Regions from separate parts of the Nocardia sp. NPDC049149 genome, predicted to be linked through region 1. Evidence: riboswitches for the same ligand, from Rfam matches in the RefSeq annotation. Region 1 holds a riboswitch; the other holds the start of a gene.

Region 1 (11,838 bases):
ACCGAAACTACTTGCTGCTGGCCGGATCCGCGCAGGGTGATTCCGCGCGCGCGGCGAAACTCACCAGCGCGTTCCTCGACCGCCGGGTCGACGGGCTGATCGTCGCCGCCAGTCTCGCGGGCGAGGTGCAGCTCGAATCCGAGCTGGCGCCGGAAACCAAGTGCGTCTTCGTCGACCGACCGAGTTCGAATGCGACGTTCGACTCGGTCGTCGCCGACAACGAAGGCGGCGTGCGTCATGCCGTTGACCATCTCGTCGCATTGGGCCACCGTCGGATCGGCTACCTCGGCGACGACGAGCATTTCTGGACGGCAGGCCGTCGTCGCGACGGTTTTCTCGCCGCGATTCGAGCACACGGCCTGGACGCGACGGGCCTCGTCGGGATGGGTTTACACGAGCCGAGCAGTCAGGCCGAGATCTGGCAACGGTGGACCAGTGGGCCCGAGCCGGTCACCGCGGTGGTCACCGGAAACATCCGCGCCACCCTCGCGCTCCTCCGTCATCTGCGTTCTGCTCCCGAATTGTCGGTCGCCTACGTCGGATTCGACGATTTCGACCTCGCCGATCTGCTGAGCCCGGCCGTCACCACGGTCACCCAGGACGCCGAGCAGATGGGCGCGCGCGCCGCCGAGATGCTCTTCGACCGGATCGGCGGGCGGACCGACAGTCCGCGACACGTCGTGGTTCCGACTCGTCTGATCGTCAGGGAGTCCGGGCTCAGCAAGCGATGAGTCGCCAGACTCGGCGCGAAATCCCTACCGGCATCGTCGAACACAGATCAAAGGAGATCCCGTGACCCACTCAACGGCGCGCTTGCGCCGCAACGCAACACTTCTGGTGCTGGCAGGCGCCCTACTGGTCACCGGATGCCGCGGTGGCGAATCCACCGCAGGCTCGGCCGGTGCCGGATCGGCCATCCCGGACACCGCCGCGATCGTGAACGCCGTGCAGAGCGATCCGGCGCTGGCCGGCGAGGTGCCTGCGGCGATCAAGGGCAAGGGCACGCTGTCGGTCGGCTCGAATGTGCAATCGCCGCCGAACAACTTCTATGGCGCGGACGGCAAGAAGGCCGTCGGGTTCGAGGTCGATCTCATCACGGCCGCCGCGAAGAAGCTCGGCCTCGGAATCGCCTACAGCGACATGTCTTTCGACTCGCTCATCACCAGCCTGCAGACCGGACGCATCGACGCGACCATCGCGGGCATGAACGATACGAAGGAACGCCAGCAGAAGATCGACTTCGTCGACTACTTCACCTCGGGCATCACCATGATGGTGGGCAAGGGCAACCCCGAGAAGATCCACACCGTAAACGACTTGTGTGGCAAGGCCATTGCGGTGGTGACCGGAACCAGCCAACAGGAATTCGCCAAGGCACAGAGTGCGCAGTGCACGGCAGCGGGCAAACCGGCCCTCGCCATCACCGACACGAGCAGCGATTCACAGAACCAGCAACAGTTGCGTTCCGGCCGGATCGCGGTGATCCTCAACGATCTGCCTTCCGCGGTGTACATCTCCCGAACCGCCGGTGACGGAAAGTTTTTCGAGACGGTCGATCAACCGCCGCTCAACGGCGGTCCGTACGGGATCGGCCTGTCCAAGGAAAACAAGGCGCTGACACAAGCATTGCAGAAGGCGCTGCAGTCCCTCGTCGACGACGGGACCTATACCAAGATCCTCGATGCCTGGCAGATCACCTCGGGCGCGCTGCAGCAGGTCACCGTCAATGCCGGCTGAGGTCCATCCGGTTCAGGACGAAATGTCCACTGTCGCACTGTTACCCAAGGTCCCCCTGCGACACTGGGGCCGATGGATATCCGGCGTGCTGATCCTGGTGCTGCTCGGCGCACTCGGATACGCGATGTCGCAAGGTCAGATCGACTACGCGTCCATACCCGAGCTGCTCACCGAGCCGATCATCCTCGAGGGTCTGGTCAACACCATCGTCCTGGCCGTCGCCGCGCAGGCGGGAGCCATCGTGCTCGGCGTGCTCATCGCGCTGATGCGCGCCTCCCGCAATCCGGTCGCGCGCTGGTTTGCCAGCGGCTACATCTGGCTGTTCCGCGGGTTGCCTGTCTTGCTGCAGATCCTGCTCTGGTTCAATCTCGCGTTCATCTTTCCGCGCATCACGCTCATGATCCCGTTCGTCGACGTCACCGTGCTCGACCAGTCGGCCAATGTGCTGATGACGGTGTTCGTCGCCGCGCTGCTCGGGCTCGGGTTGAACGAGAGCGCCTACATGGCCGAGATCGTGCGTGCGGGGCTGACCAGTGTCGACAAGGGGCAGGTCGAAGCCGCGCAGTCGATAGGCATGCCGCCGAACATGGTGCTGCGCAGGGTGATTCTGCCGCAGGCGATGCGCGTGATCATCCCGCCGACCGGCAACGACTTCATCAACATGCTCAAGGGCACCTCGATGGCATCGGTGATCGGCTACGTGGAGTTGATCAAGGCCTCGCAGAACCTGACCTCGCACAGCTTGAATCCGATGGAGACGCTGTTCACGGTCGCGATCTGGTACATGGTCGTGGTCAGCGTGGCCAGCGTCGGGCAGTACTTCCTCGAACGCAAATACTCGGCTTCGGATCGAACGAGCGGAACACCGTGGCGGCGGATCGGGCGATCTCTCGGCACCCCTCCGATGGTCAGGAGTAATCCATGAGCACAAGCGATCCCGATGTTTTGGTCAGAGCCGTGTCGGTGCACAAGCGGTTCGGCGCCACCGACGTGCTCAAGGGTATCGATCTCACCGTCCGTCGCGGTCAGGTTGTTGTGCTGCTCGGTCCTTCGGGCGCAGGCAAGAGCACGTTTCTGCGCTGCATCAACCATCTGGAATCGGTGGATTCCGGGGAGATCTGGGTCGACGACGAGCCGATCGGGTTCCGGTTGCGCGGCGGCAAGCTGCACCAGCTCCGCGAACGTGAGATCGCCAAGCAACGCGCCCAGATCGCGATGGTGTTCCAGCGATTCAACCTGTTCCCCAATCGCACGGCGCTGGAGAACGTGATCGAGGGGCCTGTCAAGGTGAAGGGCACGTCGCAGGCGCAGGCGCGGCAGCAAGGGAAGGAACTGCTCGACCGCGTGGGACTCGCCGACAAGGTCGACGAATACCCCGGCCGCTTGTCCGGCGGACAACAACAGCGGGTGGCGATTGCCAGAGCATTGGCCATGCAGCCCAAGCTGATTCTCTTCGACGAGCCGACGAGCGCGCTCGATCCGGAACTCGTCGGCGAGGTGCTCAGCGTGATGACCGAGCTCGCCCGTGCGGGCATGACCATGATCGTGGTGACCCACGAGATGTCCTTCGCCAAGGAGGTGGCGGACGAGGTGGTGTTCATCGACCAAGGGGTCGTCGTCGAGCAGGGCCCGCCGGAGCAGGTCATCGGCAGTCCGACGCACAGCCGTACCCGTCAATTCTTGGCGAGGGTGCACGCATGACCCCATCGGACCCGCAAGCCGCGTATCTGGCCCAATTCTCCGAGACGACAGGCTATCTCGACTTCGCGCGATACGGTCCGCCGTCACAGGCGGTGGTTGCCGCGAGCGCCGCGGCGATGCAGTCGGGCGCGACGGCAGGTCCGGGAACGGTCGACGATCTGATGGACGCGACCGACCGGGCAACCCGTGCGGCGGCGCGACTGTCCGGCTTCGCGACCTCGTCGGTGACGCTGATCCCGAACACCTCGACCGGGTTGTTCCAGGCCGCCTTCGCCATCCCACCTGGACCTGCGGTCGGAGAGGTCCTGGTGAGCGGCGGCGACTTCCCTGCCAACCACTACCCGTTGGCGCGCGCCGCTCAGTCCGGCCGGATCCGGCTGCGCGTGCTCGCACCGCCCGGCGGCCGGATGACGCCGGACGTGATCGCCGCGGAACTGCGCCCCGACACCACGGCGGTGTCGGTCAGCGCCGTCGACTTCGCCACCGGCTATCGAGCCGACCTCGCCGGTATCCGAGATGTCCTCGGCGAGCGGCTGCTGATCGTCGACGGTATCCAGGGATTCGGGGTGACGACCCAACCGTGGGAGGTGTGCGACATTCTCGTGGTCGGTGGACAGAAATGGCTGCGCGCCGGATGGGGGACCGGGTTTCTCGCGCTGTCGGATCGAGCGCTGGAACAAGTCGATCCGCTGCTTTCGGGATGGACCGGCGCGGTCGATCCCACCCACTATGACGGTCTGATCCACCCGCAGGCGGGTGGTGCCGCGCGATTTTCGCTCACCAATCTCAGTCCGGTCGATCATGCCGCGTTCGCCGCCGCGCTCGAGCTGGTCGAGTCCGTCGGCCCGGCCTGGATCGAGCAGCGGATCGGCGAACGCCTCGACGCGCTGCACGAAGCGCTACTCCCCCTCGGCCCGACGATCCGCTCCTCGCTCGACCCCGCGCACCGTGCCGGGATCCTGTCCTTCGCGCTGCCCGATCACCAGCCTGCGCAGTTGGGCAAGCGTCTGGCTGCCGGGGGTGTCACCGCGACCGTGCATGCCAGCGCGGTACGCCTGTCCGTTCATGCGACAACCACCGACGCTGCCATCGACGCGGTCACCGCTACGATAAGGGGCACGTGGTGACCGTAATTTACTGCGGCGCAACGCCGTTCAGTTGCCCATACTGAGCGGCGGTCAGCAGTTCGCCTGCGGCGGAGGGCAGCACGGCGAACAGCCAGCCTTGGTCGTAGGGATCGGACGTGATCAGCGTCGGGTCGTCGACCACCGCCTGGTTCACCAGTGTTACCCGCCCGCTGACCGGCGGGAAGAGCTCGGAAACGGCCTTGGTGGATTCCACCTCGCCACAGGCCGATCCGACGGTGATGGTGGAACCGACCGCAGGCAGATCGACGAAAACGAGGTCGCCGAGGGAATCGACGGCGATCGCGGTGATGCCGACCCGCACCGGCGCGTCGGGAAGGTCGGCGCCGGGGGCGAGCACCACCCATTCGTGGTCGCGGGTGTAGCTACGGTCGACGGGAATCGCGGGCATGGCAGCTTCAGCAAGCACGAGGTGTCTCCAGTTTCGCGCGCGTCCGGATCGCCCGGACGTCGAACAAGGGCACCTCCCCGCTCTGTCCTGAAACCTGAGAGTTTGGGCGTGCCACTGCGAGCGCGCTGTTCACCTTCGGTAAGCACCGGCTCGACGCCGGTCCTGTTCTCCAGAGTTGCCTCGGCGCTGCGGTACTGGTGCCTGAGAGATTCCCGGGGAGGATGTTGCTCCTACGGCGCCTCCCGAACGGAGGTTCTCCCGCTGCGCGTCAACGGCGTCTTCAGTTGTGTCGGCTGACAGTACACCGCAGCCGCACGTTTGTCGCCCGCGACCGACATCGGACGGCGCACGCGCCGTCCGGCAGTAGGTGGGTGACAGTCGGTCATCAGTAGGCGTCTATGACGTGGGCGATTCGGGTGGCGTAGCGGTCGAACCAGCGTGAGCGGCCCAGGTCTTTGGCGCGTTCGTGGCGGGTGTGGTTGCGCCACACGTCGATTGCTTCCAGTGAGCTCCAGTAGGAGACGGCGATCGAGAATCCGGGGCGGTAGCAGGTCTCGATGCCGTAGAACCCGTCGATCTCGGACGCGGCACGCATCACCGTTTGCGCCAGTTCCGGGTAGCCCGCGACGTCAGGGCGCAGATCGGCTGGTGCGACGACGGCGTAGTACGGGGGTTCAGGCAATGCGGCGATACCCGACATTGGCACTCCTTCGGTCACGCCGATCGCTGTTCGTCGGCTACGGGATGACCGTACGACGGTTCGCTATAAGCCAGAACCCGGTATCTTCCGTTGAGGGTATAAGTATTGTCTATGATCGCGGGATGGAGCATCTGCAGCGACTCAGGGTGCTGCGCGCGGTGGCCAAGCACGGTTCGTTCACGGCAGCGGGCGCCGCGCTCACCATGTCGCAACCCGCTGTCTCCCAACAAGTCACGGCGCTCGAACGCGACATGGGCGCACGCCTGGTCGAACGCACCACGCTCGGCGCGCGGCTGACTCCGGAAGGTGAGATCGTCCTGCGGCACGGGCTGCGCATGCTGTCCTCCTCCGACGACGCGCGCCGCGAGCTCGATCAGATCCGCTCCGGCGACCTGGCAACCGTGCGCATAGCCGCCTACCCCACCGCCTGCGCTCACCTGCTGCCCCGCGCCGCCGCGTTGTGGCATCGCCGTTATCCCGCACTGCCTTTCGAGTTCACCGAATGCGATGCCGACCAAGCACTGGACCTGACCAGACACGGCGCAACCGACCTCGCGCTCACCTACGACTACGCCGCGCACCCCATCGACCTAAGCCACCTCACCGCACAACCGCTCCCCGACGACCCACTCCTGCTCGCACTCCCCGCAAGCCATCCCCTTGCCGCGACACCCGTCGTCGACGTCGCCGCACTCGCCGAACAGGCCTGGATCAGCGGCACTTCGTTCGCCTGCGCGGAATCACTGCGCGCGATCTGCGGTGTCGCCGGGTTCACTCCGATCGTCGCCCTGGACTCCAACCGCTACCCCACCACCCTCGCCATGGTGGCCGCCGGACACGGCATCGCCCTCATACCTGCTGCCGCACTGAGCAATCCACCCGCCGACGTCGCGATCCGCCCGCTCCGGCCGGTGCCACCACCCCGCCGAATCTGGATGGTCACCCAAGGGCAACCCCATGCCACGGTGATCCACCTGATGGATTGTCTGGTAGCCACCGCAGCACTGAACCAGCCGCCCAATCCAGGCCGGTAGTCCCTGCCCGGTCCTTGAACAGTGTGTTGTCAGGATCGGCGGGACAGATGCGCCTCGTGCTGTGCGGTGACTTGACGCCACAGCCGATCTCGTTCTGTGGGAGTGAAGAGCGTTGGAGAGATGCCGAAGACCTCGTCGAGTGCACCGAACCATTCCTCGGCAGTGGTGAAAACCCTTGTGCTGGAGCGAGTGCCGTCCAGTCTGGTCAGCGTGCGAGCCCGCAGGGTGTCGCATCCGCCTGCGTGGCGGCGCTGCACGACGCACACCCGGACGAAGCCGGATGCCGGATCGGTGGAGAGATATTCGTGCCGGGCCGCGAAGTCGGCCATGGTTGCCGGGGCCGGATCGAAATCCATGCCGAGGAAGCTGCCGTGCGGGTCGTGGTCGAAATGCCAACCGCCGGGCGCGATCGCGGACGGCCGCAAGCCGAAGGTGAACGGCCCCTGCGGATAACGTCCGGTGCGTAGCGGAAGCGGCGAGAACAGTGCGTCACCGAGGCCGACATCGACCAACCAGGTCGTGCCGGGATCGTCGGGCAGTCCGGACACCGTCAGCGCCAGATGGTTTCGGCTGATCTCCGCAGGCGACCCCGCATTCTGTACACCGGCGCGATGCAGCGTGACCCGGTAGCCGAGTGCGCGCAGCAAGCCCGCGAAGGCGCCATTGAGGTGGTAGCAGTAGCCACCGCGTCGCTGCCCGATGATGCGATCGGCGGAATCGAGCGGATCGAGCGTGGTCCGCCGCCCCAGCTGAATCTCCAAGGCCTCGTACGGCACCCGCTCCACGAACGCTTCGTGCAACCTGGTCAATGCCGCCACACTCGGCTCCTCCGCACCTGGCACGGCCAACCGTCGCAGAAACCCGGGCACATCAATCGCACGCACGTCAGGGACATTAGCCATCACACCCGCGCCGATGCGCGATCTTTTTCCCAGCGGCGGCACGGAACCCCGCGGACAGAGCCACTTCTGCGCGGACAGAGCCACTTCGGACGGCCCACACCCTGCGGCACGAGAGAGAGCTCCGGGCGTTCAAGTGGGAAGTGACTGCACCAGACCGACATTGTCCCGCGCCGCCAACGGCGATACGCTGCGGCTATGGACGAACGCCTGTTCCGCCGTGGACGCTTACGACGGTTTGCGCTTTCCGCCGTGGCAATCGGCGCATTGATCTTGGTGTCGGCGGCGTGCCGCATCGGCGAAACCGGTTCCGCCGCACCGCCGCCCGAGGCAACGAGCATCGAGGTGAACCAGACCGGCGGCTTCGCAGGGGCCGAGGTGCGCTACACAGTCGACAGCACGACCGACAACCAGCGCCGCAGCGAACTGTTGAACACGGTCAGCAGCCCGCAGTTCCAGGCCTTGCAGGACAGCTACACCGAACCGAACTGCCGTGACGCCTACTCCTACGACGTGACCGCGACCTACCGCGACGGCACCAGCAAGCACATCGTCGCGGACGAATGCGGCCAACTCCCCCAACTGCTGACCGATGTCATCGCAGGCGCCAAAGAGATCGGCCACCGGCACAACGGCTCGTGACCCTTGGGTATCGCGGCTAGCCGAGGGCTTCCTCCCCACCGCGCCTACGAACAACGAGTCGCCCGCTACGTCCACTGACCATGCTCGGCCTCGGAGCACAGCCTTCGGCCGCTCACTTCATGCCCTATCGGACGTTCAGCGGATAGACACTGCACGTCCACGCTGCGAAACTCGTGAGGCCTGAAGGAAGAGGTCAGCGTCGATGCCGGCAGAGATATGGGTAGCCCTGATGGCAGGCGCATTCACGGTACTCGGCGTGTGGGCGCACGAGCAGGTCGACAAAACACGACGCGCAGACAAGCGTGACAGGTTGGAGAAAGACCTGACCCTGCTCGAAAAGTACACTGCGACAAGCACACCTGGATCAGACCTTGCGGAAGATCACCGTGCCGCCGAGAAACACACGAAGCGCCGCGAATCGATCGAAAAGCGGCTGACTGCCCTCATCGATGAAGATGAGAGCGACGGCATGTCATGGTTCATGAAGATCGGTACCGCTATTGCCGTGGCCGCGGTGGCCGGGTTCTTCGTTGCTCCCGTCGTGCTGAGCCTCTTGCATTGGCGCTCCGTGGCCGATGTCCAACATCCCGGCTATTCTTCGCCGCAAAAATGGTCCGTCGCAGTCAAGCACACCCTCGACAACCTTGGTGACGACCCGCCGTGCGGCGTCAAGCCCGAGCCCGAACGTTCGCCACGTGGCGCACTCCTCGAGAAGATCGGCAATGCTTCAGGGCCACTGCTGATGGGAGAATGCGACCCACTGTTCAGCTTCGCTCTCAACAAGATCTCGGCAATCGAGTCGTGCCGACCGGAGTCACCCGACGAAACGCCGACAACGCGGAACGGACGGTTACTCCGACTCGACTTCACGGTCAGAGTCGGCAGCGAAGCCCTCCTACCGGACGAAGTGTTGCTGGCCAGCAAGGATTTCTACGCGGTCGACGAAGCGGGGAGAATCGTCCAGGATGTCCAATTCGATATCGCCAGGTGCATCCAGGACGGCGCGTCCACTGGGCTTTCCGATCCGATCAGGAGGCAGAACTACAACGTTGCCATCGTCGTCGATGTCCCAATAGGTAAGGGATACATCGGCTACCGATGGAAAAGCCGAGGGTGGGACGGATCGTGGGAGACCCCGTACTGATGACGACACCGCGGGCGGTGCCGCCCCGGTTTATCGGCCTGCCCAGGCTTCGATGGTGGTGGTTTTGCTGGACCTGTCGATGAAAATTCGAAGGGCTTCGCCGCTGCGGTATGCGACGGGGTCTACGTGGTGCCGGTCGCCGTTGCAGTTGTGGGTCTTGCTGTGGACCTGCCCGGTGTTGAGGTTCTTGATCGATACCTTCGCGTCGCCGCCGCCGGTGCATTTGAATACCGCGCGGCCCTGGTTCGAACCGCCGGGCAAACTGAAGTTCTGCGACTGCCATTTGTTGCCGTGGGCGACCAGGTAGTCCCTGTCGATGGTCGACTGCCATTGCTTGGACCAGCTCGTCTCGATCTCGACGTCAGGCTCGGCAGTGGCCGTTCCCGCGAACCCCGCGGACAACAGCGCGGCGGCCGCAGTGAGCGTAATGATCCTGTCCAGCTTCATGATTGATCCATCCTTCGTTGCCGTGATATCGAGGGCAGGGTGGAGTCATCGGCCAGTCTGTTCCCTCCCCGACCGAGCGTGCGGCGCTGCAACATGAAACATGTTGCACCCCACCGCTTCCTGCGCGCCCATCGTAGCTTCGAGCGAAAGCCGCTGGGAATACGTTCAACTGGGCAAAATTGGTAGGGGTTGCACGCGCCAGCTCACCACAAAGACGTGCGGCGAGATTGCTTACAGCGTCAGCTTTCCGGCGAGTCTGTGGCTTGCGTCGAGGGAGGTAGCCGGCCCGCGGCCGCTCATCGGGCGCGGCGTTGGCGAAGGGTTCCTCGGTCATCATGGCCTAGTGTCGGCGGACACGGTTCGATCCGCTCGTACAGACCGTTAGGTCTGATCGAGAGCCGACATGGCTCGTTACCCGCTCCACATAATTTTTCGATCATCCGCCGCCATCACGCTGCGAACCGATAGACCGGCACCAATTACCGAGCGACGCCGACCGACACCATCTCCGCCGATACCGCTGGACGCGCGTGGACCTGCTCGACGGCCCGGCGGCGCAGCTGTTCACGGTCTTGTTTTCCGTTGCGGGTCAACGGCATTCGCCGGGTCCGGACGAAACGGCTCGGAACTGCCGCCGTGGGCAACTGGGCACAGAGACCGGCACGCAGCCGACGGAACAAACCCTCGGGCTCGCAGTCGGGGTTCGCGGGCTGGATCCAGGCGACCACGGTGGTGTCGTCGTCGACGTCAACCGCGACGACCACCGCGGCCGCGACTTCGGGATCGGCGAGCAGTCGGCACTCGATGTCCGCGGGCTCGATCCGCTCGCCGCGGATCGTCACCTGGTCGTCGATGCGACCCAGGTACGCCAGCTCGCCGTCGACCAGCCGCACCCGGTCCCCCGTGCGATACAGCGTGCGCACCGACAACCCTTCCGGTGCGGTGACGAACGCCCGCTCGGTCAGGTCGGGCCGGTTCAGATATCCCGCCGCCACCGAGATGCCGCCGATGTGCAGCTCACCCTCGTGCCCTGGCGGCACCGGCATGCCGTCCGCGCCGAGCACGCACAGCACGCAGTTGTCGATCGGGCGGCCGATGAACACCTGACCGATGTCGGACGGACTGCTCGGACAGGTCCACGCCGTCACGTCGATCCCGGCCTCGGCGGGCCCGTACAGATTGTGCAGGGCGGCGGGCAATGTCGCCACGAACTCCCGCGCCACCGGTACCGGAAGCGGCTCACCGCTGCAGAACACGTGCCGCAGCGACGTGCACTGCGCCGCGTCCGGCCAGCGCAGGAACTCCCGCAGCATGGAGGGAACGAAATGACAGAGGGTGATCTGCTGCCGCACGATCGCCTGGGCGATCGCCACCGGATCCCGATGCTCCCCCGGCGCCAGGAAGACGCAGCGCGCCCCGGAGATCAACGGCAGCAACAGTTCCCAGCCGGACACGTCGACATTCACCGGATTCTTCTGCAAGATCCGGTCATCGGCGCCGACTCCGTAGGTGTCCCGCATCCACTCCAGGCGATTGCCCAGCGCGGGACCACCGACCGCGACTCCCTTGGGGATACCGGTCGATCCGGAGGTGAACAGCACACACGCCGGTTGATCGGCGGGCACTTCCCGTAGCGGGTCGAGCTCATCGGTGTCGGACTCGCGGGGCATGTCCACCGCACGCAACCCGCACTCGACGACCAACTGCCGACCGGGCCCGGCCACCACAGCCACCTCGCAATCGGCGATCTCGGTGACCTGCCGCATCCGTGCCGAGGATTCACCGGGATCGACCAGCAGATAGGGCAGGCCTGCCTTCAGCACCCCGAGCATCGCGACGGGCAAGGCGAGGCCCCGCGGCACCGCGACGGCGACCGTGCGCCCGCGCGGCGCGGTGGCACGCAACAGCCGCGCGACGCGATCCGAACGCAACTCCAGCTCCCGATAGGTCAGCTCGCCCGATCCGTCGGCCACCGCGATCGCTCCCGGGGTTTCCCTG
Region 2 (11,838 bases), on a different contig from region 1:
CGCTGCGCCTCCCGCTCAGCCTGCGCCAGTTCTTCGGCATATGCCTCGGCCTGCGCCTGGTTGGGGCCGCCGTGCCACAGCGTGATGTCGATCGGGCCGAGGAAGCCCTCGTTGAGCAGTTCCTGCGGGGCGGGCAGGTAGGGCAGGATGCCGAGGCCGCGGAAGGCGACCGCGACGTCGTTGGCCGTCCACAGGTGCTTTTCCTGCTCGGCGAGCGCCTCGAAGTAGTGCTTCAGCCTGCCGGGGTCGTCGCCGAGGATCACATCGAAGCTCGGGTCGCTCCAGGCCTGCTGGATCTTCAGCTCGGCGCCGCGCAGCGGGACCACCAGGGCGAGGCCGTGCACCGCGCGCTGGCCGAGCCCGCGTGCGGCGAGCCAGTTCTGCAGGGCGAAGGTGTGTTCGCGGGACTTCTCCAGCGGGGTGCGCCGATCGCGGCCCTCCATCGCGGCCGGGTCGCCGTTGATCGTCCACTGGCCGTTGAGCGGGATCTCCAGCACGCCGTCCTGCCTGGCCACCAGCGCCTCGGCCTCGATCACCACGCAGCTGGTCGGCGTCCACACCACCGCGTCGAACTGATGCAGCCGATCCTTGTGGAAGAGGCTGCAATTGATCGTGGCGACGCCGTGCGGACTGCCCGGATCCTTCCAGGTGCGCAGCCAATCGATCAGCGCCCGCTCGGCATTGGTGCCTGCGGCATTCTGCACTCGCACGAGCATTGGCGACCCGCCCTTCACGTCGACACTCGACACCTCAGGATACGAGGTGTGTCGCGGAGTTCGTCGCGCCCGTGGGAAGTGTCGGCGTGTTGATCAAGTCTGCGCAGACTTGGGAAGTGTGCTCGCAGCTGATACACCCGCCAGCAGCGGGTGCGCTCAGTCCGGCTGTTCGGCCGCGATCTTGCCTGCCTGCACCGCCTTGACCAGCACGGCATGGTCGTTTTCGGTGCGGTCGGCGTAGCGGACGGCGAAGCGCGCCACCGCGTCGTCGAAGCGCTCGTCGTCGCCGAGATAGCCCGCGAGCAGGCGCGGGTCCAGCGAGCGTGAGTGCGCACGAGCCAGCAGTGCGCCCGCGAGCCTGCCGTAGTCGTCGAGGTCGGCCGCGGAGAGTGCGGCAGGGTCGATGCTGCCCTTGAGATTACGGAATTGCCGCACGATGAACGGCAATTCGGTGCTGTCGCCCGCGATGTCCACGCTCGTCCAGCCGAGCAGGATGTCGGTCTCGGACTGAACCAGCCTGGCGCCCTGCACGATTCGCTCACCCTCGTGTCGCACCGGCGGCGCGGGCAGGTACGGGCGCAGTGCCGACGGATTGGCCTGCTTGATCTGCAGCACCAGATTCTCGCCCTCGTTGCCGTGCAACAGCGCGACATAGGTGTGCAGGCCGACGCTGCCGGTGCCGACGATCCGAAAAGCGACATCGGACACCGCGAATCGGGTCAGCAGGGTGCGCCGCGACTCGCGCAGGGTATCGGCATACCGCCCGAGGCCGTCCACGATCGCCGCCTCGACCCGGTCGTCGACGGGCGTGAGAATCGGTGGGTCGCTGATGAATCGGTGTTTGCGGATGTCGGTCTCGTGATCATCGAGATGTTCGGTCCATTTGGCGACGACCTTGGCGCTGGTGTTCTTGCGCGCCTTCTTCGCGGCCTTCTTGAAGTCGTCGATCAGATCGTGGGCGGCGGCCTTGCTCAGCACCGACTCGTCGGGCAGCGCACTCCACGATTCCAGGAACGGCTGCTCGGCCAGTTTGCCTGCCGCCAGCCGGTAGGTGCGGGCGGCATCGTGGGCCGCCCTGCGGCAATCGTCCTCGCCCGCACCGCTTTCCCGGCCCGCCAGCACCAGGCTGGCCGCCAACCGGTCCAGATCCCACTCCCACGGGCCGACGATGGTTTCATCGAAATCGTTGATGTCCATGATGATTTCGCCGCGTGGCGTGCCGTACAGGCCGAAATTGGCGGCGTGCGCGTCGCCGCAGAGCTGGGCGGTGAGCCCGGTATCGGGTCCGCCCGCGAGATCGGCGGCCATCAGGCCCGCCGCGCCACGGTAGAAGGTGAACGGCGAGGCCATCATCCGGCCGACCCGCAGCGGAAGCAGGTGCGGCAACCGGCCCGCGTTGCTCGCCTCGATGAACTCGAGCACATCGGGGCGACGTGCGCCCTCGGCCGCCCGGTCCCTGGCGTCGAGCGGAACTCGCTCGCGTAATTCCTGACCGCGCGCCAGCACCTGCGCGGAAGGAACGTAGGTGCGGAGGTCGATACCACTGTCTGACACAACAACCGACGCTAGCGGTTTCCGGCCCCCGCGGTGGTGTCGATTCCGCCACGTTCACGGGGGCGCGGATATACCGCTGAGACTTTCAGTTGGCGGGCACAGGTGGCACGACTGGCGTGATCGGCAGCCGCAGCGCGCCCGACGCGGTCGCGGGCACCACCGGCCGCTGCGGCGCGACCGGGGTGATGCGCTGGTACGCGGTGCCGAGCTCCGGACGCGGGTCGGCCTCGTTCTTGTTGGGCCAGAACGCCATTGCCCGCTCCGCCTGCGCGGTGATGGTGAGCGACGGATTGACGCCGAGGTTGGCGGTCACCGCCGAGCCGTCGGCGACATGCAGGCCAGGGTGGCCGAACACCCGCTGGTAGGGGTCGACCACGCCGGTGTCCGCGGTATCGCCGATCACGCAGCCGCCGATGTAGTGCGCGGTCGCCGGGATGTTGAACACGTCCATCACCAGCCCCTGCACATCGCCGTTCACCTTCTCGCCGAACCGGCGCCCGATGTCGTGTGCCAGCGGAATCCAGGTCGGATTCGGTTCGCCGCTGCCCTGTTTCGTCTTCAGCAGCCCGCGCCGCCGGAAGGAGGTCAGCGAATTGTCCAGCGACTGCATGACGAGCAGGATCACCGACTTCTCCGAGGCGTGCCTGGCGTTGAGGCTGCGCAGGAAGACCATGGGGTGCAACACCATCGCCAGCAGGAAGCGAAGGAAGCGGAACGCGCCGCCGTCGATGATCGGCGCGGACAGCGGGAACAACGCGTTCTGCCCCTTGCCGTAGTGGCAGACCTCGATGTGGGTGTCGTCGGCCGGGTGGATCGAGGAGGTGATCGCGATGCCCTCGGCGAAGTCCTTACGCGAGCGGCTCACCACATTGAGGATTGCCTCGGAGTTGCTGCGGGTCAGCTCGCCGAGTCGGGGCGAGAGCTGCGGCAGCACCTTCTCGTCGCGCATCTTGTGCAGCAGCTTCTGGGTGCCGAGTGCGGCGCCGGCGAACACCACCTGCTCGGCGGTGAAGGTCCGGCGCTGCTTGCGGATCCAGCGGTCCGAGCGCTCGGTGTCGACGGCGTAGCCGCCGTCGGGCAGCGGGCGCACCGCGGTGGCCGTTGTCAGCGGATGCACCGCGGCGCCTGCCTGTTCGGCCAGGTAGAGGTAGTTCGTGGTGGTCGTGTTCTTGGCGTTGTTCGGGCAGCCGGTGAAGCAGCGCGCGCAGTGCACGCAGCCGCGCCTGCGCGGGCCGACGCCGCCGAAGTACGGGTCGTCGACCTCGGTGCCCGGGTCGCTCTCGTTGAAGAAGACGCCGACATTGGTCGGATGGAAGGTGTGTGCGACGCCGAGATCGTCGGCGATCTCCTTGATCACGTCGTCGGCCGGGGTCATCCTCGGGTTCGGCGCCACGCCGAGCATCCGCTGTGCCTGGTCGTAGTACGGCGCGAGCTCGGCCCGCCAGTCGGTGATGTGCGCCCACTGCTTGTCGGTGTAGAAGTCGGGCAGTGGTTCGTACAGCGTGTTGCCGTAGATGAGCGACCCGCCGCCGACGCCTGCGCCGGAGAACACCGCGCACTTGCCGAGGATGCTGATCCGTTGCGGGCCGGTCAGGCCGAGCCGCGGCGCCCAGATCGATTTGCGCACATTCCAATTCGTGTTCGGAATGGTGTCGGCGTCCCAGCGTCTGCCCGCCTCGAGCACCCCGACCCGATATCCCTTCTCGGTCAGCCGAAGCGCGCTCACGCTACCGCCGAATCCGGAACCGATCACCACCACGTCGTAGTCGAATGTGGGCATGACTTCCTCTCATCACCGGCCACCAGGGCTGACGGCACCGACAGTGAGATGATTTCATACTCATTCTGTCAGGTCGATGGTGTGGCTCAGGCCATCGTCGCACGCTGATATCGAGCGCGAATATAGAAAAAAGGCCGCGTCTGGATGGCGTCGACCGGGGTCGGTGCGGTAAGCACGGGGCGTGACAACCGAATCGGGCACGACGGAACCGGAGGAGCGCGCCGAGACCGGCGGCGTGCTCGGCGGCGTTTTCGCCGACCGCATCCTCACCGTCCCGAATGTCCTGAGTGTCGTTCGCCTGCTCGGCGTTCCGCTGTTGGTGTGGTTGCTGCTGGTGCGGCACGCCGACGGCTGGGCGTTCACCCTGCTGATCCTCAGCGGCGTCACCGACTTCCTCGACGGCAAGCTGGCCAGGCTGCTCGATCAGTCCTCGCGCCTCGGCGCCCTGCTCGATCCGTTCGTGGACCGGCTGTATCTGGTGACCACGGTGGCGGCCTTCTTGATTCGCGGCATCATCCCGTGGTGGGTGGTGGCGATCCTGCTCGGCCGCGAACTGGTGCTGACGCTGACGCTCGTCATCTACAAGCGCCGCGACCTGCCGCCGCCCGATGTCATCTATCTGGGCAAGGCGGCCACCTTCGCGTTGATGTCCGCATTGCCCTGGTTGCTCGCCGGAGAAATGGACTGGCCGCTCGATGGTTTCGGACGGGCCTTCGGCGGGGCACTACTGGTCTGGGGTACGACGGTGTATGTATGGACCGGCGTGCTCTACACCGGTAAAGCCATCGCGGTCGCGCGGTCGATACCGGCTGTGCCACACCAGTCCGCGTAGTCGGCAGCGTCGGGTCGAACGATCGTCCGAACCTCGCATAGAGTTGCGCCCACACGATCACAACGGAAAGGACGGACGGCCTGTGACCCAGACCCCCGAGGATCTGCGCTACACCGAAGAGCACGAGTGGGTGAAGCGGATTGCCCCCACCCGGGTTCGGGTCGGCATCACCGATTACGCCCAGTCTCAACTGGGTGACGTTGTGTTCGTGCAGCTGCCCGAAATCGACAAGGATGTTGCCGTCGAGGAGAGCATCGCCGAGGTCGAATCGACCAAGAGCGTGTCCGACATCTACGCGCCGCTCGCGGCGAAAGTTGTTGCGGTGAACGAGGAATTGGTGCAGCAGCCGGAGACGCTGAACACCGACCCGTACGGTGACGGCTGGCTGTTCGAGTTGGAGGTCGCTGACGCCGCAGGCCTCGACGCGACACTCGGTGAACTGCTGGATTCGGCAGGTTATCAAGGAGTTATCGGGGGCTGAATCAGCCTTCCCGGTTCTACCTGCACGGGCACGCCCTGGCAGGGTACGGTCAATGCCAACAGATGCACCGGCAGTTCTTGCCGGAAGTCTAGGGACTCGACGGCAGGTCGTGGTGCCACAGGTATCACCTGCTTGCATGGATAATCAGGTTCGAGGAGGAGAGAAACGGTGAGCGAGAACAATGACCCGGGTTACGGGGAGAGCGCGGCCGAGACGACGTCGGTCTTCCGCGCGGATTTCCTGAACGAGGTCGACGCGTCGCGCTCCGGAGAGCCGACCGGTGAACAGCCGGTCCAAGGGGTCGAGGGTCTGCCCGTTGGTGCGGCCCTCCTGGTCGTGAAGCGTGGCCCGAACGCGGGCTCGCGGTTCCTGCTGGATCAGCCGACCACGTCGGCCGGCCGCCATCCCGACAGTGACATCTTTCTCGACGACGTCACCGTCAGCCGTCGGCACGCCGAGTTCCGTCAGGACGACGATTCGTTCCAGGTGGTCGATGTCGGCAGCCTGAACGGCACCTATGTGAATCGGGAGCCGGTGGACTCCTCGGAACTCCAGAACGGCGACGAGGTACAGATCGGCAAGTTCCGCCTGGTGTTCCTCACCGGGCCGCGGGCACAGGTGAGCGATTCGTCTGCGGGTGCGGGAAGTCTATGAGCACGCGACGCTGGGTCTTCGCACACAGTGAAGGGCTCGGGGTCAGTGGCATGACGGATTCGGCGCTGTGACCGGCGCGGCGCAGTGGGCACGCGGAGGCATGTCGATCGGCTCCGTGCTCGACCTGTTGCGTCCAGACTTTCCGGATATCACCATCTCGAAGATCCGCTTCCTGGAAGCGGAGGGCCTGATCCGGCCGGAGCGCACGCCCTCGGGCTATCGCAGATTCTCCGTCGCCGACTGTGAACGGCTCCGGTTCGTCCTGACCGCGCAACGCGATCAGTACTTGCCGCTCAAGGTGATCAAGGAACAACTAGAAGCGATCGACAGCGGTGCGGCGACGCTCGGAGTGCGGGAAGCCCGCGCCCGAGCGCACGCCGGCCGTCCCGGTGGCTCGGAGTCGGCAGTCGACTCCGAGCACCAAGCCGCGCCCGGCGGGAACAGAAACGGCGCCGCCGCGCCGAGGAGGCTCGGCGTGGTGCCCAGCGAAATTTCCCCCGACGATCTGCGTTTCGATCACGAAATCCGGCTCACCCGCGCGGATTTGCTCGCCAAGGCCGAGATCGACGACGCCTTCCTCAACGATCTGATCCGGGCCAATCTCATCACCCCCGGCGCCGCAGGCTTTTTCGACGGCGACGCGGTGACGCTGGCCAAGACCGCCAAGGCGATGGCCGAATTCGGTTTGGAGGCACGGCATCTGCGTGCGTTCAAGCTGGCCGCGGACCGGGAGGCCGCGCTGGTCGCGCAGATCGCCGCCCCGATCGCGAAGAGCAGAGACGCGGGGGCGCGCGCCAGGGCCGAGGAAACGGTGCGCGAGCTGGCGGCGCTGTCGCTGACACTGCACGCGTGTCTGGTGAAGTCGTCGGTGCGGACGTCGCTGGGCGGCTGAGCATCCCGCCGAATAACCGGTCTGCAATCTCCGCCATGTTTCGGTCGTCCAACACGCCGATTTCGGCTGTGCACACCGATCGCTGCACCCGCCCGCGTTCGCCTAGACTCGTGGTACGGCGAGCTCTGCAGCAGTCATGCCGGGCGGCCGGCGAGTATGGGAGGCAGTGCGATGAGTGAGCGTAGCGAGCGAACCATGTCACAGCGTGCATCGCGCATGCCGAGGTCGAGTGAGGCGCAGGCATGAGCGAACGAAGTGAGCGAATCATGTCACAGCGTGCTTCGCACATGACGGAGCTGAGCGCCAGCGAGGCGGAGTCATGAGTGAAATGCGTGTGATCGGTATTCGTGTCGAGCAGCCGCAGAACCAGCCCGTGCTGCTGCTTCGCGAGGTGTCGGGGGACAGGTATCTACCGATCTGGATCGGGCAGGCCGAGGCCACCGCGATCGTGCTGGAACAAGAGGGGGTCACGCCGATCCGGCCGCTGACCCACGATTTGATCAAGATCCTGATCACCGAGCTCGGGCACACCCTGAAGGAAGTGCGCATCGTCGACCTGCAGGAAGGCACCTTCTACGCGGATCTGGTCTTCGAGAACGATCTGCACATCTCGGCGCGGCCGTCGGATTCGGTAGCGATCGCCTTGCGGGTGGGTTGCCCGATCTACGCCGAGGAGCCGGTGCTCGAGGAAGCCGGGCTGGTCATGCCGGACGAGCGCGAGGACGAGGTCGAAAAGTTCAAGGAGTTCCTGGAATCGGTCTCGCCCGACGATTTCAAAGCCACCGACAGCTGAACTAGAGGTCGAGACTTTACCCGCGCGTCGCGTTTGGCCCGACGATGGTGCTCCCCTGACAATCAGGGGGAGTAATCTCGATAGTTGGGCCACGTCCGTTTTGGCCAGGTTGCAGGGTTAGTGGCATCGCAGTAGGTCGAAACGGAGCCGGGTCATCGATGAGGGCTAGCCGTCGGCGAAGCAAGGGAGTGGTCAGTGGCAGAGCAATCGCAGGATGTGGTACAGCCAGGCCTGTTCCCGGACGACTCGGTTCCCGACGATCTAGTCGGCTACCGAGTACCAAGCGCATGCCAGGTGGCCGGGATCACCTACCGGCAGCTCGACTACTGGGCACGCACCGGATTGGTGGTGCCTTCCATCCGCAGCGCGGCAGGCTCGGGGAGCCAGCGGCTGTATTCCTTCAAAGACATTCTCGTCCTCAAGATCGTGAAGCGGCTCTTGGATGCGGGCATCTCGCTGCAGAACATCCGGATCGCCGTCGATCATCTGCGTAGCCGTGGCGTGCAGGATCTCGCGGGCATCACGCTGTTCTCCGACGGCACCTCGGTGTACGAGTGCACCTCGGCCGAGGAGGTAGTTGATTTACTGCAGGGCGGGCAGGGCGTCTTCGGCATCGCCGTCAGCGGTGCCATGCGTGAACTCACCGGCGCCATCGCCAACTTCCCGGCGGAACGCGCGTCCGCGGTGACCGAGCGGCCGGAGGACGAGCTGTCCTACCGGCGCAAGGCACGGATGAACCGCAAGACCGGTTAATAGTCAGACCAACGAACACAGCATCCCGCCTCCCCGTCACACAGGGTAGCGGGGTGTTGTGCTTTGTGGCACTTGGTTTTTGATGCGCAGGGGGAGGGGGCACCTCTGGCGGGCGCGTCGGGTCGAGCCTGCGTCTGTTGTCGTGCCGGTCGAGTCCCCGGTGTCGTGCTGGTCGATCTACGAATACACATGATGTTAGGTAGATATGCGCATCAAACGATGCATCTCTTCATGGACGAGTTCGCGATGGACCCCACGTGACCAGCGCGACACAGCCGGGAGGGGACCAGTGCCGCGTTCGGGCGTGGCGTCGGCATAAACTGGTGGCGCGCCAACGCCGTGCGGGAGAGTCCCGGGTTCGACCAGAGTCCGGGCGCCGAAGGAGCAGCACCTCCCCGTCAATCTCTCAGGCACAAGGGACCGTGCGGGCTTGGGCGCCTCTGGAAAGCGGTGGCTTCGAGCTGCCCGCCCATGGGGAAAGGGATGTCGATCGACACCCGAATCTCTCAGGCGCCCACGACAGAGGGGGAGGGCTGGTACCTGTCGACACCCGCGTCGACCCGCCCGACCCATGGGAGCTTGCCGTGACTCGTTCATTTGCCGATCGTCATATCGGACCAGATCGGGACGAACTCGCCCGGATCTTGGACGTCGTCGGCGTCGGCTCGCTCGACGAGCTCGCCACGAAGGCCCTGCCCGCCAGCATCCTGGACGGGACCGGCCTCGCCGGATTGCCGCCCGCGGCAACCGAACACGAGGTGCTCGCCGAGCTTGCCGCGCTCGCGCACTCGAACACGGTGGCCACCTCGATGATCGGGCTCGGCTACTACGACACGTTGACGCCGCCGGTGCTGGTGCGCAACCTGCTGGAGAACCCGGCCTGGTACACCGCGTACACGCCGTACCAGCCGGAGATCAGCCAGGGCAGGCTCGAGGCGCTGCTCAACTTCCAGACCATGGTGTCGGAGCTGACCGGGATGGACGTGGCGAACGCGTCGATGCTGGACGAGGCCACCGCCGCAGCCGAGGCGATGACCTTGCTGCAGCGGGCGAGCCGGTCCAAGTCGAACCGGCTTGTGCTCGACACCGATCTGTTCCCGCAGACCAAGACGGTGCTCACCACCCGCGCGCAGCCGCTCGGGATCGAGCTCGTCACAGCCGATCTGTCCGCGGGGGAATTGCCGGAGGGTGAATTCTTCGGTGTGCTGGTGCAGGCGCCCGGCGCCTCCGGCCGGGTAGTGGACTGGACGTCGCTGATCTCCGCGGCGCACGAGCGCGGGGCGTTGGTCGCGGTGGGCGCGGACCTGCTGGCGATGACGCTGATCGCCTCGCCGGGCGATCAGGGCGCCGACGTGTGCTTCGGCACCAGCCAGCGTTTCGGTGTGCCACTGGGATTCGGTGGCCCGCACGCGGGGTATCTGGCAGTGCGCACGGCGTATGCCAGGCAGCTGCCAGGCCGCCTGGTCGGCGTCTCGGTGGACGCGGACGGCGATGTCGCCTACCGGCTCGCGCTGCAGACCCGTGAGCAGCACATCCGGCGGGAGAAGGCCACCTCCAACATCTGTACCGCCCAGGTGCTGCTCGCCATCGTCGCGGCGATGTACGCGAGCTACCACGGCGCGGACGGGCTGCGGGCGATCGCGCGCAGGGTGCACGGGCATGCCGCCGCGATCGCGGCGGGGCTCGACGGTGCGGTCGTACATGACAGCTTCTTCGACACGGTGCTCGCGCACGTGCCCGGCGGCGCGGAAGCCGTTGTCGCCAAGGCGAAGTCGAGCGGCATCAACCTGCGCCTGGTCGACGCCGATCATGTCGGCATCGCGTGCGACGAGGCGACCACCGCCGCGCACGTCGCCGCGGTGCTCGAATCCTTCGGCACCACATTGTCTTCCGAGCAGCCCGAGCCTGCGCCGGTCGCCGCGATCGAGACCCGCACCTCCGCGTTCCTCGAGCACTCGGCGTTCACCAAGTACCACACCGAGACCGCCATGCTGCGCTACCTGCGGTCGCTGTCCGACAAGGACATCGCGTTGGACCGCAGCATGATTCCGCTCGGCTCCTGCACGATGAAGCTCAACGCGACCGCGGAGATGGAAGCCATCACCTGGCCGGGCTTCGCCCGGGTGCACCCGTACGCACCGGAGGCGGACGCGCCGGGCATCCTGCAGGTGATCACGGATCTGGAGCAGTGGCTTTCGGACATCACCGGGTACGACTCGGTGAGCCTGCAGCCGAACGCGGGCAGCCAGGGCGAGTACGCGGGCCTGCTGGCGATCCGGCGCTACCACCTGGATCGCGGTGACACGCACCGGGATACCTGCCTGATCCCGTCCAGCGCGCACGGCACCAACGCGGCTTCCGCGGCGATGGCCGGGCTGCGCGTCGAGGTGGTCAAGTGCCGCGACAACGGCGACGTCGACCTGGACGACCTGCGCGCCAAGATCGCCGACCACGCCGACCGGCTGGCCTGCATCATGATCACCTACCCGTCCACGCACGGCGTGTACGAGCACGAGGTCGCCGAGCTGTGCGCGCTGGTGCACGACGCGGGCGGTCAGGTGTACGTCGACGGCGCGAACCTGAATGCCCTTGTCGGGCTTGCCCGTCCGGGCCGGTTCGGCGGCGACGTCAGCCACCTGAACCTGCACAAGACCTTCTGCATCCCGCACGGCGGCGGCGGACCGGGTGTCGGCCCGGTCGCGGTGCGCTCGCACCTGGCGCCGTACCTGCCCGGCGATCCGCTGGAGATCGACTCGCACGCGGTGTCGGCGGCCAAGTACGGTTCCGCGTCGATCCTGCCGATCACCTGGGCCTACATCCGGATGATGGGTGCGGACGGCCTGCGCGGCGCGACGCTGACCGCCATCGCCTCGGCCAACTACATCGCGCGCAGGCTCGACGAGTACTTCCCGGTGCTCTACACCGGCGAGCACGGCATGGTCGCGCACGAGTGCATCCTCGATCTGCGGGAGATCACCAAGCAGACCGGCGTCACCGTCGACGATGTGGCGAAGCGGCTCGCCGACTACGGTTTCCACGCGCCGACCATGAGCTTCCCGGTGGCCGGCACGCTGATGGTCGAGCCGACCGAGAGCGAAAACCTCGCGGAACTGGACGATTTCATCGAGGCGATGATCGCGATCCGCAAGGAGATCGATCAGGTCGCCGCCGGCGTCTGGCCGGTCACCGACAACCCGTTGCGCGGGGCGCCGCACACGGCGGCCAGCCTGGTCGGCGAGTGGGCGCACCCGTACAGCCGGGAAACCGCGGTCTACCCACGGGGTCTCGGGCATGCGCGGCCGAAGGTGTGGCCGCCGGTGCGGCGCATCGACGGTGCCTATGGCGACCGGAACCTGGTCTGCTCGTGCCCGCCGCTCGAGGCG

The links. Region 1 has a riboswitch for glycine ahead of ACGFNJ_RS43515 (glycine cleavage system protein H). Riboswitches for the same ligand answer to the same signal wherever they lie in the genome.
Positions count from the first base shown of each region.
Region 2: it holds a riboswitch for glycine, as region 1 does, so the genes downstream of both, gcvP (aminomethyl-transferring glycine dehydrogenase) here and ACGFNJ_RS43515 (glycine cleavage system protein H) in region 1, are expected to answer to the same signal.

Region 1 is NZ_JBICTD010000021.1:37,157-48,994, forward strand. It holds gene ACGFNJ_RS43490 (LacI family DNA-binding transcriptional regulator) at 1-731, shown strand, start outside; gene ACGFNJ_RS43495 (ABC transporter substrate-binding protein) at 793-1,737, shown strand; gene ACGFNJ_RS43500 (amino acid ABC transporter permease) at 1,760-2,662, shown strand; gene ACGFNJ_RS43505 (amino acid ABC transporter ATP-binding protein) at 2,659-3,438, shown strand; gene ACGFNJ_RS43510 (aminotransferase class V-fold PLP-dependent enzyme) at 3,435-4,565, shown strand; gene ACGFNJ_RS43515 (glycine cleavage system protein H) at 4,573-4,974, opposite strand; glycine riboswitch at 5,154-5,245, opposite strand; gene ACGFNJ_RS43520 (antibiotic biosynthesis monooxygenase family protein) at 5,360-5,674, opposite strand; gene ACGFNJ_RS43525 (LysR family transcriptional regulator) at 5,797-6,708, shown strand; gene ACGFNJ_RS43530 (arylamine N-acetyltransferase) at 6,738-7,592, opposite strand; gene ACGFNJ_RS43535 (protealysin inhibitor emfourin) at 7,806-8,249, shown strand; gene ACGFNJ_RS43540 (hypothetical protein) at 8,479-9,393, shown strand; gene ACGFNJ_RS43545 (hypothetical protein) at 9,424-9,840, opposite strand; gene ACGFNJ_RS43550 (amino acid adenylation domain-containing protein) at 10,320-11,838, opposite strand, start outside.
Region 2 is NZ_JBICTD010000017.1:38,971-50,808, reverse strand. It holds gene ACGFNJ_RS41760 (nuclease-related domain-containing protein) at 1-704, opposite strand, end outside; gene ACGFNJ_RS41755 (DUF2252 domain-containing protein) at 873-2,270, opposite strand; gene ACGFNJ_RS41750 (GMC oxidoreductase) at 2,356-4,050, opposite strand; gene ACGFNJ_RS41745 (CDP-alcohol phosphatidyltransferase family protein) at 4,286-4,882, shown strand; gene gcvH (glycine cleavage system protein GcvH) at 4,965-5,363, shown strand; gene garA (glycogen accumulation regulator GarA) at 5,532-6,017, shown strand; gene ACGFNJ_RS41730 (MerR family transcriptional regulator) at 6,118-6,909, shown strand; gene ACGFNJ_RS41725 (bifunctional nuclease family protein) at 7,229-7,702, shown strand; gene ACGFNJ_RS41720 (MerR family transcriptional regulator) at 7,898-8,455, shown strand; glycine riboswitch at 8,788-8,888, shown strand; gene gcvP (aminomethyl-transferring glycine dehydrogenase) at 9,040-11,838, shown strand, end outside.